Catalinimonas alkaloidigena: one gene and its partners. The protein of the gene in region 3 interacts with the protein of the main gene of each other region in a pairwise test. Links are inferred from orthologs where the notes say so. Each region holds a gene or a part of one and is shown on either strand. Other genes may lie near its edges.

Region 1 (2,882 bases), 2.6 Mb from region 3 along the record:
TGCAATCTCGCCTATCTTGGGGAGTCATTGTCGGCATACTCCCAGTTGTTCAACTTACACAGCTACAGCCATCCGGGAATGGGGACTGTTAAAGGGTGTAAAACTTGGTATTAAACGGATATCAAGATGTCATCCGTGGGGAACTTCTGGTTTTGATCCTGTACCAAAAAATGTAAGATCTGATATTAAGAATTCTCACAGTTAACACTTGGGGAAATCATTTAGCCCTGATAGATTAATTAAGAAGAAAGTAGATTTTATGGATCGGACTGTGCATATTTTGTATATACAAGTTAAATGAAAGAGGAAGAAAAATACATGAGGCAGGTTTTTGAGCTTGCCCTCAAAGGTAAAGGTAAGGTTGCCCCTAATCCTATGGTAGGTTGTGTCATTGTAAATGATCAGCGTATTATTGGTAAAGGGTGGCATATGGAATACGGTAAAGCACATGCTGAAAGAAATGCTGTTGACAATGTTAGTGATAAAAAATTATTGATAGGTAGTACAGTTTATGTAAATTTGGAACCTTGTTCTCATTATGGCAACACCCCTCCCTGCTGTAATCTAATGGTTAGCAGTGGGGTTAAAAAAGTAGTAATTGCTAATGTTGATCCCAATCCGTTAGTGAATGGAAATGGGATAAAAAGAATGCGGGAGGCAGGAATAGAAGTTATTACTGGTGTATTAGATCAAGAAGGGAAAAAACTCAATGCATCCTTTTTTGAAAAAATGAGACGCAAAACTCATATTCAAACCGTAGATTAATTTATTCATCACATGTTATTGCATAACAGGATTGATAAAAAGATTTTGAAAAAACAAATGGAGGAGAGCAATGAAAAACGGGTTACTCTTTCTTTTTACAATTACGCTCACATAGAAAAGCCTGAAGTACTTCGCGATAAACTTTTTGCTGAGTGGTCAGAAATTGGTGTATTAGGTCGTGTGTACCTTGCTAAGGAAGGCATTAATGCCCAGGTTAATGTGCCTGAAGAAAAATTTGAACTCTTTAAGGCAAATATGAATAACCTATCTTTTCTCAAAGGAGTCAGGTTAAATATAGCGGTTGAAAAGGAAGGTAAATCTTTTTATAAGCTCAAGATAAAAGTACGACCTAAAATCGTTGCTGATGGTCTTGAAGAAAGTCAATTTGATGTTACTGACAAAGGGACGCATGTAAATGCTGAGGAGTTTAATCGCCTGACTGAAGATCCTAACACTATTGTAGTGGATATGCGCAACCACTACGAAAGTGAAGTGGGACATTTTGAAAATGCTATACTTCCTGATGTAGATACTTTTAGAGATGCGTTACCTATAGTGAAAGAAACGCTTCAACCATACCGTGATCATAACATTATCATGTATTGTACCGGGGGTATACGTTGTGAAAAGGCCAGTGCATATTTCAAACACCTTGGATTTAAAAAGGTACATCAGTTAGAAGGCGGTATTATCAAATATGCTCATGAGGTAGAAGCTAAAGGTCTTAAAAATAAATTTATTGGAAAAAACTTTGTTTTTGACGAGAGACTTGGTGAACGCATCTCAGGTGATATAATCAGTCATTGTCACCAATGTGGTAAACCTTGTGACAGCCATACCAATTGTAAGAATGATGCCTGCCATCTCTTATTTATTCAATGCGAAGAGTGCTCTGAAAAATTTGAAGGCTGCTGCTCAGAAGAATGTACAACATTCATTCATTTGGACGAAAACGAGCAAATAAAACTAAGAAAAAAGTTTCAGCAAAAACGAAATGTCTTTAAGAAAGGTAGGGCCGAACACCTCAAACAACATTGGCTAAAAGACTTAAAAATTATCAAGAAGCAAGCTCACAGTTAAATGTGAGCTTTTTTTTTGCATAGCTTCTCAGGATCATCTTCTTTCCTCTACTGTAAAGCATTAAAGTGAAAAGATGCTATCCATACTTCTTTCCAAATACCGATTATTCCATCATATGTAACTTTTGATTATGGTTTGAAGGTACGCAAGTGCACTCTGCTGCTAATTTTGATAGTACTTTAAGTAGCCAATAGAGGTGAAGCAGAAGGAAGAACAAACCACACATAATTAAAGTTATTCATGCCCAAAATAAAATATTATTACGATTCCAATACCTGTAAGTATGAAAGAGTAAAAGTGACCAAAAAGGAATGGATTATTGATGGGGTCATGAATATTTCTATCGTTCTGTTTGCGGCAATTGGGATAGCTTTTATTTACATGAACTTTTGCGATTCTCCTAAAGAAGTAAGCCTGAAAAAAGAAAATGAAAAGCTGCACTTCTATTACAATATTCTACATAAACAAATGGATGAAGCATCGTCCAAGCTGGCTCTCCTTCAAGATCGTGACGATGGAATTTATCGCACCATATACGAACAGGATCCTATCCCAGAGTCAGTAAGAAATGCAGGCATCGGAGGTGTGGAGCGTTATAACAAATTACTAAAGGCCAATCTAAGTGAAGAAGAGCTGATATTATCAACTGTAAAAGACTTTGATCAGATCAAAAGAAAAATGTACATACAGACGAAGTCGTATGATGAACTTTTGACATTGGCTAAGAATCAACACCTTATGTTGGCTTCAATACCCGCTATTGCACCTATTTCAACAAATGACTCATATTTGTCCTCTGGATTTGGCCTTCGTTATCATCCTATTTATAAAATAAGAAAATTGCATACCGGATTGGATTTTGCGGCACGTATTGGTACGGCAATATATGCAACTGGTGGTGGTACCGTATCAAAAGTATCAACCAGCTATTATGGCTATGGAAGACAGGTGGAAATTGATCATGGCTTTGGCTTTAAAACAAAGTACGCTCATATGTCTGAGTTTAATGTTAAAGTTGGGCAAAAAGTAAAGCGAGG
Region 2 (4,847 bases), 5.2 Mb from region 3 along the record:
AATACACAAAAAAAATTGCAATAGCTTATACTTAATGTTAAATGATTGAAATTTCTGATCTGTTTGAGTATTGAAAGTCTAGTGACTATGGTTTAGCAGCAAGTCTATCTTGTTTGCACCATTAAATACCGTAGCTGAGGGTTGAGTTTTCTTGATATGCATAATACTTTTTGATCACCTTTTTCAAATATTGAGATGACCAGAACATAAGCGTACAAACATGGAAGACTAAGAAATACTTTGATTTTTTCTATTAGTTTTGCTGAGATAAAATGACCAGATTTTGTTACTTGAAGCGACTGTTTACGCTTTCTTAGAGAGTTAAGCATCCTGAAGTACTTAATCTCATATTCTGAGTAAAAAGAGAAAAACAAGCGCTATGTACCTGATCTTTGATACTGAAACTACCGGTCTTCCCCGCGACTATAATGCTCCAATTACAGACCTGGACAACTGGCCCCGCATTGTGCAGTTATCCTGGCAGTTGCATGCTGCCGACGGAAAATTGCTCAACCAGCAGGATTACATCGTAAAACCAGTAGGGTTTACCATTCCTTTCAATTCTGAAAAAGTTCACGGTATCTCTACAGAACGGGCGCTGAAAGAAGGCCATCCTCTAGAAAAGGTGCTTGAGATATTTAACAAAGACCTGGAGCGTACCCAGGTAGTCATAGGTCATAATGTAGACTTTGATATTAATATCACCGGCGCAGAGTTGGTTAGAACAGGTCTTCCTACACATCTGATGGATATACAGAAGCTGGACACCAAAGATGAGTCTACTGACTTTTGCAAAATTCCCGGTGGACGTGGAGGAAGGTACAAATGGCCGACTCTTTCTGAACTCCATCAGAAGCTTTTCGGTGTAGGCTTTGACGAAGCACACAACTCTGCTTTTGACGTTGATGCTACTGCGCGCTGCTTTTTTGGATTACTCAAAGAAAAAGTGGTTAAGCCCTATAATGATGAAGTACCACTGGACAAAATCATCTACGAAGCACCGGATCTTGAGGCTGCCAGCCGTGCTGAAAAGGAGAAAAAAGAGTCAGAAGCTCCAACTATTCCGCTAAGTAATGAGCCAGTCAAAGAAATTAAGACTGCTCCTTTTAGTCATTTACACGTACACTCGCAATATTCTATACTCCAGAGTACGGCCAGTCTTAAAAATATCGTGGCAGCAGCCAAAGAGCAAGGCATGCCCGCCGTGGCAATTACCGACTTAGGAAGCCTTTTTGGCGCTTTTAAGGCGGTGGCCGAAGGCAAAAGACAAGGGTTGAAAGTTATCATAGGTTGCGATGTATACGTAGTAGAAGATCGCCATCAGAAAAAGTTTACCAAAGACATGAAAGACCAGCGGAGTCTGCAACTGCTGCTGGCCAAAAATCAGGAAGGTTATCAAAACCTTTCCAAACTTTGTTCATTAGGATATATTGAAGGCTATTATGGTGGTTTCCCTCGTGTTGATAAAGAATTAATTCAGAGGTACAAGCACGGATTGATCGCAACTACCGGTAGTATCTCCGGTGAGGTGCCCGATCTGATTCTGAACGTAGGGGAGCATCAGGCAGAAGAGGCCTTTGTCTGGTGGAAAGAAACATTTGGTGAGGACTTTTATGTAGAGCTTCAGCGTCATGGTCTGGAAGAAGAGAATCGTGTAAATGACATATTGCTCCGCTTTGCTAAAAAGTACAATGTAAAGGTAATCGCTACCAATGATGTGTATTATACCAGGCGTGCTGATGCTGATGCCCATGATACACTGCTCTGTGTAAAAAATGGTGATGTAATGTCTATGCCTAAGGGGCGGGGAAGAGGGTTTCGCTTTGGGATGCCTAACGATGAGTTTTATTTCAAAACAGAAGAGGAGATGAAGCGTCTCTTCCAGGACTTACCGGAAGCCATCACTAATACCTATGAAATTGTAGAGAAAACGGAAGAACTCAAACTGGAGCGAGACATTCTTTTGCCCCGCTTTGAAATACCCGAAGAGTTTGAGGACCAGGATGACTACTTGCGTCATTTAGCATATGAAGGCGCAAAAAGCCATTATGGGGAGGTCACGCCAGAGATTAGTGAGCGGATAGACCACGAACTGAAGATCATCAAGGACATGGGTTTTCCCGGTTACTTCCTTATTGTACAGGATTTTATCAACGCTGCCCGAAAAATGGGGGTGAAAGTAGGGCCGGGGCGTGGTTCCGCAGCCGGTTCAGTAGTGGCTTACTGTACCGGAATCACCAATATCGATCCGATTGAGTATGACTTACTCTTTGAGCGATTCCTCAACCCTGAGCGTATCTCCATGCCCGATATTGATATTGACTTTGATGACGATGGCCGACAAAAAGTAATAGATTATGTAATTAAGAAATATGGACGTAACCAGGTAGCCCAGATTGTGACGTTTGGCACCATGGCTCCTAAAATGTCTATCCGTGACGTAGCCAGAGTGAGCGAACTGCCACTTCCGGAAGCCAATCGCATCGCCAAGCTTGTACCGGAAAAGCCAGGGACTACCTTTGAGCAGGCATTGGCTGAAGTACCGGAGTTACAGCAAATTAAGCGAGGTAGGGATAAGCAATCAGAAGTAGTAAACCTGGCGCAAACGCTGGTAGGTTCGGTGAGAGGTACCGGCATACATGCTGCCGGAGTAATCATTGCTCCTGATGACCTGCTGGAATATATTCCTGTAAAGACAGATAAAGACTCTGACCTTTTTATCACGCAGTTTGATGGTTCGGTGGTGGAGTCAGCAGGTATGTTGAAGATGGACTTTTTGGGGTTAAAAACCCTAACCATCATCAAAACAGCCCTTGAAAATATTAAACAAAATCATGGTATTGAAATTGACATTGACACGATTCCACTGGATGATGAAGAAACCTACAAACTTTATCAGCGGGGCGATACCGTAGGTACTTTCCAGTTTGAGTCAGATGGGATGCGGCAATGGTTACAAAAACTCAAGCCTACCAATATAGAAGACCTGATTGCTATGAACGCCCTTTACCGTCCGGGGCCCATGCAGTTCATTCCTAACTTCATTGACCGCAAGCATGGGCGCGAACAGGTGGAATATCCTCATCCGCTGCTGGAAGGTATCCTCAAAAATACCTATGGTATTATGGTGTACCAGGAGCAAATCATGCAGACAGCCCAGATCCTGGGAGGGTACTCTCTCGGCGGTGCGGATTTGCTGCGTCGGGCGATGGGTAAGAAGAAGATAGAGGAGATGAACAAGCAGCGGGAGATTTTCGTCAAAGGGGCCAAAGAAAAACATGGGATTGAAAAGGGCAAAGCTGAGGAGGTTTTTTCCATTATGGAGAAGTTTGCCCAGTACGGATTTAACCGTTCACACTCTGCCGCATATTCAGTAGTAGCTTACCAGACGGGATATCTGAAAGCGAATTATCCGGCAGAATACATGGCGGCTGTTCTTACCCACAATATGAACAATTCCGATAAGGTAACTGCCTTTCTGGATGAGTGTAAGCGCCAGGGTATCAATGTGCTGGGGCCAGATGTTAATGAAAGCAGGTATTTCTTCGGCGTGAATAAAGAAGGACAGATCCGCTTCGGCTTAGGGGCTGTAAAAGGCGCAGGTGAAAATGCGGTAAGTGCCATCATAGAAGAACGAGATGGAGAAGGGCTTTACAAAGATATCTTTGAGTTTACCAAACGGATTAACCTCCGACAGGTCAATAAGAAAACGCTGGAGGTCTTGGCAATGGCGGGTGCCTTCGACTGTTTTGATGGCTTGCATAGAAGGCAATACTTACATACTGAAGAAGGAGATGCCAGTCTGATAGAAAAAGCATGTAAGTATGCAGTTACACTACAACAGGAAGAAGAGTCCGCGCAACAATCATTGTTCGGAGGTAGTAATGGAGTAGATGTTCCTCTACCCAGGCTTACGGATTGCGAACCTTATAGTGAGATAGAAAAACTAAAAATTGAGAAAGAGGTAATTGGGTTCTATATCTCTGGACATCCTTTAGATCAGTTTAAGCTAGAAATTGAAAACTTCTGTACATGCACGGTAGACCAGGTACCGAATTATAAGAATCAGGATATATCTGTGGCAGGTATCGTCACCTCATTTCAGGAGCGGCAGACTCGTACTGGTAAGCCTTTTGGCCTGGTAACCATAGAAGATTATCAGACTTCTCTGAACCTTGCCTTCTTTGGAGAAGACTTTTTGAGTAACCGTCATCGGCTGTCTATAGGGGAGTTTGTATACATAAGAGGGAAGGTAGAGGAACGCTACAATCAACCGGATGTCTGGGAACTTCGCCCTCAGTCTGTGCAGCTTTTAAGTGAGATCCGCGAGAAAATGACCAAAGGTGTTCAACTCAAAATTCCTGTAGAAGTTCTGGATGATAAATTAGTATCAGATCTGGAAAAACTTCTCCTGGATTATCAGGGTAGCTGTGCCTTAAAAGTTTACCTGCAAGACGGTATGGAGAGTATTACTGTAGATACCATGTCCAGGAAGTTTAAAGTAAACCCTGTCAATAGCTTTTTTGAAACAGTAGAAAAGCTTAAGGATATTACTTATAAACTAGAGGCTAATTAAGCCCTTATTTGCCAGGTAAGATGAATTGAACCGTGTGCATGCTATGCTAAAAGCCTTGGTAACGCTATTTGAGTAGTTTGGGATAACATCAATGAGCTCTGGGGCATAACAGGTCCTGGACCAACTACCCTACCTTAGATGCCAGTAAGGCTGACATTGCTCAAGATGAAATAAATGAGCAGACACTGCCAGTGATGCAGCGGATAGTTGTTGGGTACATTGCATTGGGGAGAACATAGCAGCGAATCCGCGATGTGTGGAAGTAGAGGTA
Region 3 (2,882 bases):
TAAAAGATATTACCACTACAAGTTTTGATGCCTCTGTAGATTTGGATGTTAATCTGGGAGTTGATCCTCGTAAAGCGGACCAAATGGTTAGAGGTGTTGTAGCTTTACCTCATGGAACGGGTAAAGAAGTGAAAGTATTGGTCCTTTGTACACCAGACAAAGAAGAGGAAGCTAAAGAAGCAGGTGCAGACTATGTGGGGCTGGACGATTATATCCAGAAGATTGAGGGTGGATGGACAGATGTAGATGTAATCATCACCATGCCTACGGTAATGGCTAAAGTAGGTCGTCTGGGTAGAGTGCTAGGACCTCGCGGACTAATGCCCAATCCTAAAGCGGGTACAGTTACCATGGATATTGGTAAAGCAGTACAGGAAGTAAAGGGTGGTAAGATTGATTTCAAAGTAGATAAATTCGGTATCATTCATACCAGCGTAGGAAAGGCTTCTTTTGACGCTCAGAGAATTGCTGAAAATGCTAATGAAGTTATTCAGACATTAAGCAGACTTAAGCCTGCTTCCACCAAAGGAACATACATAAAAGGAATTTACTTGTCTAGTACGATGAGTAAAGGAATCCAAATTGATAAAAACAGTATAGCTGGATTATAATCATGACTAGAGAAGAAAAAGGTGTCCTGATAGAAGAATTAGCTGAAAAGTTAAAAAACACAAGCCATTTTTACATTGCTGATACCGGAGGCCTAACTGTTGCTGAGGTAAATAACTTTCGTGAAATGTGCTATAAAAGAGGTGTTGAGTACAGAATTGTAAAAAACACCCTGATCAAAAAGGCGCTGGAGAAACTAGATACAGATTACGCTCCTTTTGACGAAGCGTTAAAAGGTACTTCAGGGATTATGTTTTCTCCTGAAGTTAGTAATGCTCCGGCCAAAATAATTAAAGAATATAAAAAGAAAGATAAAGAGCTTACAAAGCCTGCTTTCAAAGCCGCTTCTATAGATAGCGATTTATTTATAGGAGCTGAGCATTTGGATATGTTAAGCTCATTGAAGTCCAAAGAGGAACTTATTGGTGAGATTATCACTTTATTACAATCTCCTGCAACCAATGTTATCTCTGCGCTTCAGAGTGGAAAGCATAAACTGGCGGGGATTGTAAAAACATTGTCCGAAAGAGAAGGATAGTATATTAATTTAGTAATAAACAAATCAATTTAAATAGCGTTTTAAAATGGCAGACTTGAAAGATTTCGCAGAACAGCTGGTTAACCTTACAGTTAAGGAAGTTAACGAACTTGCTACCATCCTAAAAGAGGAATATGGCATTGAGCCAGCTGCAGCCGCTGCTCCTGTTGCTGTTGCAGGTGGAGGTGGTGATGCTGCTGCCGAGGAAGAAAAGACTTCATTTGACGTAGTGCTGAAGTCACCTGGCGGTTCTAAACTAGCAGTTGTGAAACTTGTTAAAGAATTAACTGGTTTAGGTCTTAAAGAAGCAAAAGAACTTGTAGACAGTGCACCTAAAGAAATTAAAGAAGGTGTAAGTAAGGACGAAGCTGAAGGACTAAAAAAGCAGCTTGAAGAAGCTGGTGCAGAAGTAGAACTCAAGTAATCATTGAAATATTACTAGATTGCTTTGCAATTAGGCCTGGCCATTCAGTCAGGTCTTTTCCTGTTTGTATATACTTTTAAGTCTAAAGGTTCCTTGCACTTTTCAGGGTAGCACCTGCAAGTTTTGAAAACTACCTTTTTTATTCCAAATAAAACCTTAAAAAAACTAGAAGGCTTTGGCTAATTTATATAAACCCACTGAGCGCGTCAATTTTGCTTCCATAAAAACTGTACTTGACTATCCCGATTTTCTGGATGTTCAAGTAAAGTCATTTAAGGATTTTCTGCAAATTGAGACGCCCGCTGAAAGAAGAAGTAATGAGGGGCTGTTCAAAGTTTTCTCTGAGAACTTCCCGATTTCAGATTCTCGCGAAAACTTTGTTTTGGAATTCATTGATTATGTCATTGACCCTCCTAAATATTCTGTTGATGAGAGTATTGATAGAGGTTTGACCTTCTCTGTTCCATTGAAAGCAAAGCTTCGTCTTTCTTGTAATGATGAAGATAATGAAGATTTTGAAACCATAGAGCAGGAAGTTTTCCTAGGAAATATTCCCTACATGACCGAAAAAGGCTCTTTCATTATCAATGGTGCTGAAAGAGTGATCGTATCACAACTACACAGGTCTCCCGGGGTATTTTTTGCTCAGAGTAAACATACGAATGGTACAAAACTTTACTCCGCCAGAATTATTCCTTTCAAAGGGTCCTGGATAGAGTTTGCAACTGATGTAAACGGAGTAATGTATGCTTACATCGATAGAAAGAAAAAGTTTCCGGTTACTACCCTTCTGCGTGCCATAGGCTATGGTAGTGACAAGGATATCTTAGACTTGTTCGGACTATCTGAAGAAGTAAAAGCTGAAGAAAAAAGTCTCAAGCAATATGTCGGAAGAAAGCTAGCCGCGCGGGTACTTAGAACATGGACAGAAGACTTTGTTGACGAAGATACAGGGGAAGTGGTGTCTATTGACAGGAATGAGGTGCTGCTAGAAAGAGATTCGGTATTGTCCGAGGAAGATATAGATACTATTCTAGAGTCAGGTACTGATTCCATCATTCTTCACCGTGAAGATGTGAATATTACTGACTATTCTATCATTTACAATACCCTTCAGAAAGACAATTCTAACTCTGAGAAAGAAGCTGTTGAGCAGATTTACCGTCAGCTTAGAAATACTGAAGCTCCTGATGAACAGACTGCACGCGATATTATTCAGAGCTTGTTTTTCAGTGATAAACGTTATGACCTTGGTGAAGTAGGGCGTTACAGAATCAACAAAAAGCTGAATCTGGAAATAGATTCAGATGT

What was found. The genes of interacting proteins can lie anywhere in the genome.
Region 1: the proteins of rplL (region 3) and trhO interact in binary tests that used the Escherichia coli proteins (3 or more experiments, as listed by UniProt). The link is inferred for Catalinimonas alkaloidigena from one-to-one orthologs.
Region 2: the proteins of rplL (region 3) and dnaE interact in binary tests that used the Escherichia coli proteins (3 or more experiments, as listed by UniProt). The link is inferred for Catalinimonas alkaloidigena from one-to-one orthologs.

What each region holds. Positions count from the first base shown.
Region 1 is NZ_JAQFIL010000001.1:3,512,108-3,514,989, forward strand. Bases 1-2,811 are described here. They hold trhO (oxygen-dependent tRNA uridine(34) hydroxylase TrhO), read left to right. Parts: upstream 1-777; coding sequence 778-1,845; downstream 1,846-2,811. Other genes in these bases: yidD (membrane protein insertion efficiency factor YidD), read left to right, coding at 1-205; ribD (bifunctional diaminohydroxyphosphoribosylaminopyrimidine deaminase/5-amino-6-(5-phosphoribosylamino)uracil reductase RibD), read left to right, coding at 298-765; OKW21_RS14305 (M23 family metallopeptidase), read left to right, coding at 2,086-2,811. Also shown: more of OKW21_RS14305, read left to right, coding at 2,812-2,882. UniProt on the Escherichia coli protein: Catalyzes oxygen-dependent 5-hydroxyuridine (ho5U) modification at position 34 in tRNAs, the first step in 5-carboxymethoxyuridine (cmo5U) biosynthesis.
Region 2 is NZ_JAQFIL010000001.1:6,099,027-6,103,873, reverse strand. The notes cover bases 1-4,776. They hold dnaE (DNA polymerase III subunit alpha), read left to right. Parts: upstream 1-379; coding sequence 380-4,576; downstream 4,577-4,776. Outside these bases: OKW21_RS24695 (hypothetical protein), read left to right, coding at 4,833-4,847. UniProt on the Escherichia coli protein: DNA polymerase III is a complex, multichain enzyme responsible for most of the replicative synthesis in bacteria. This DNA polymerase also exhibits 3' to 5' exonuclease activity. The alpha chain is the DNA polymerase catalytic subunit.
Region 3 is NZ_JAQFIL010000001.1:936,468-939,349, forward strand. What follows is about bases 72-2,882. They hold rplL (50S ribosomal protein L7/L12), read left to right. Parts: upstream 72-1,193; coding sequence 1,194-1,571; downstream 1,572-2,882. Other genes in these bases: rplA (50S ribosomal protein L1), read left to right, coding at 72-611; rplJ (50S ribosomal protein L10), read left to right, coding at 614-1,147; rpoB (DNA-directed RNA polymerase subunit beta), read left to right, coding at 1,747-2,882. Outside these bases: more of rplA, read left to right, coding at 1-71. UniProt on the Escherichia coli protein: The binding site for several of the GTPase factors involved in protein synthesis (IF-2, EF-Tu, EF-G and RF3). Is thus essential for accurate translation.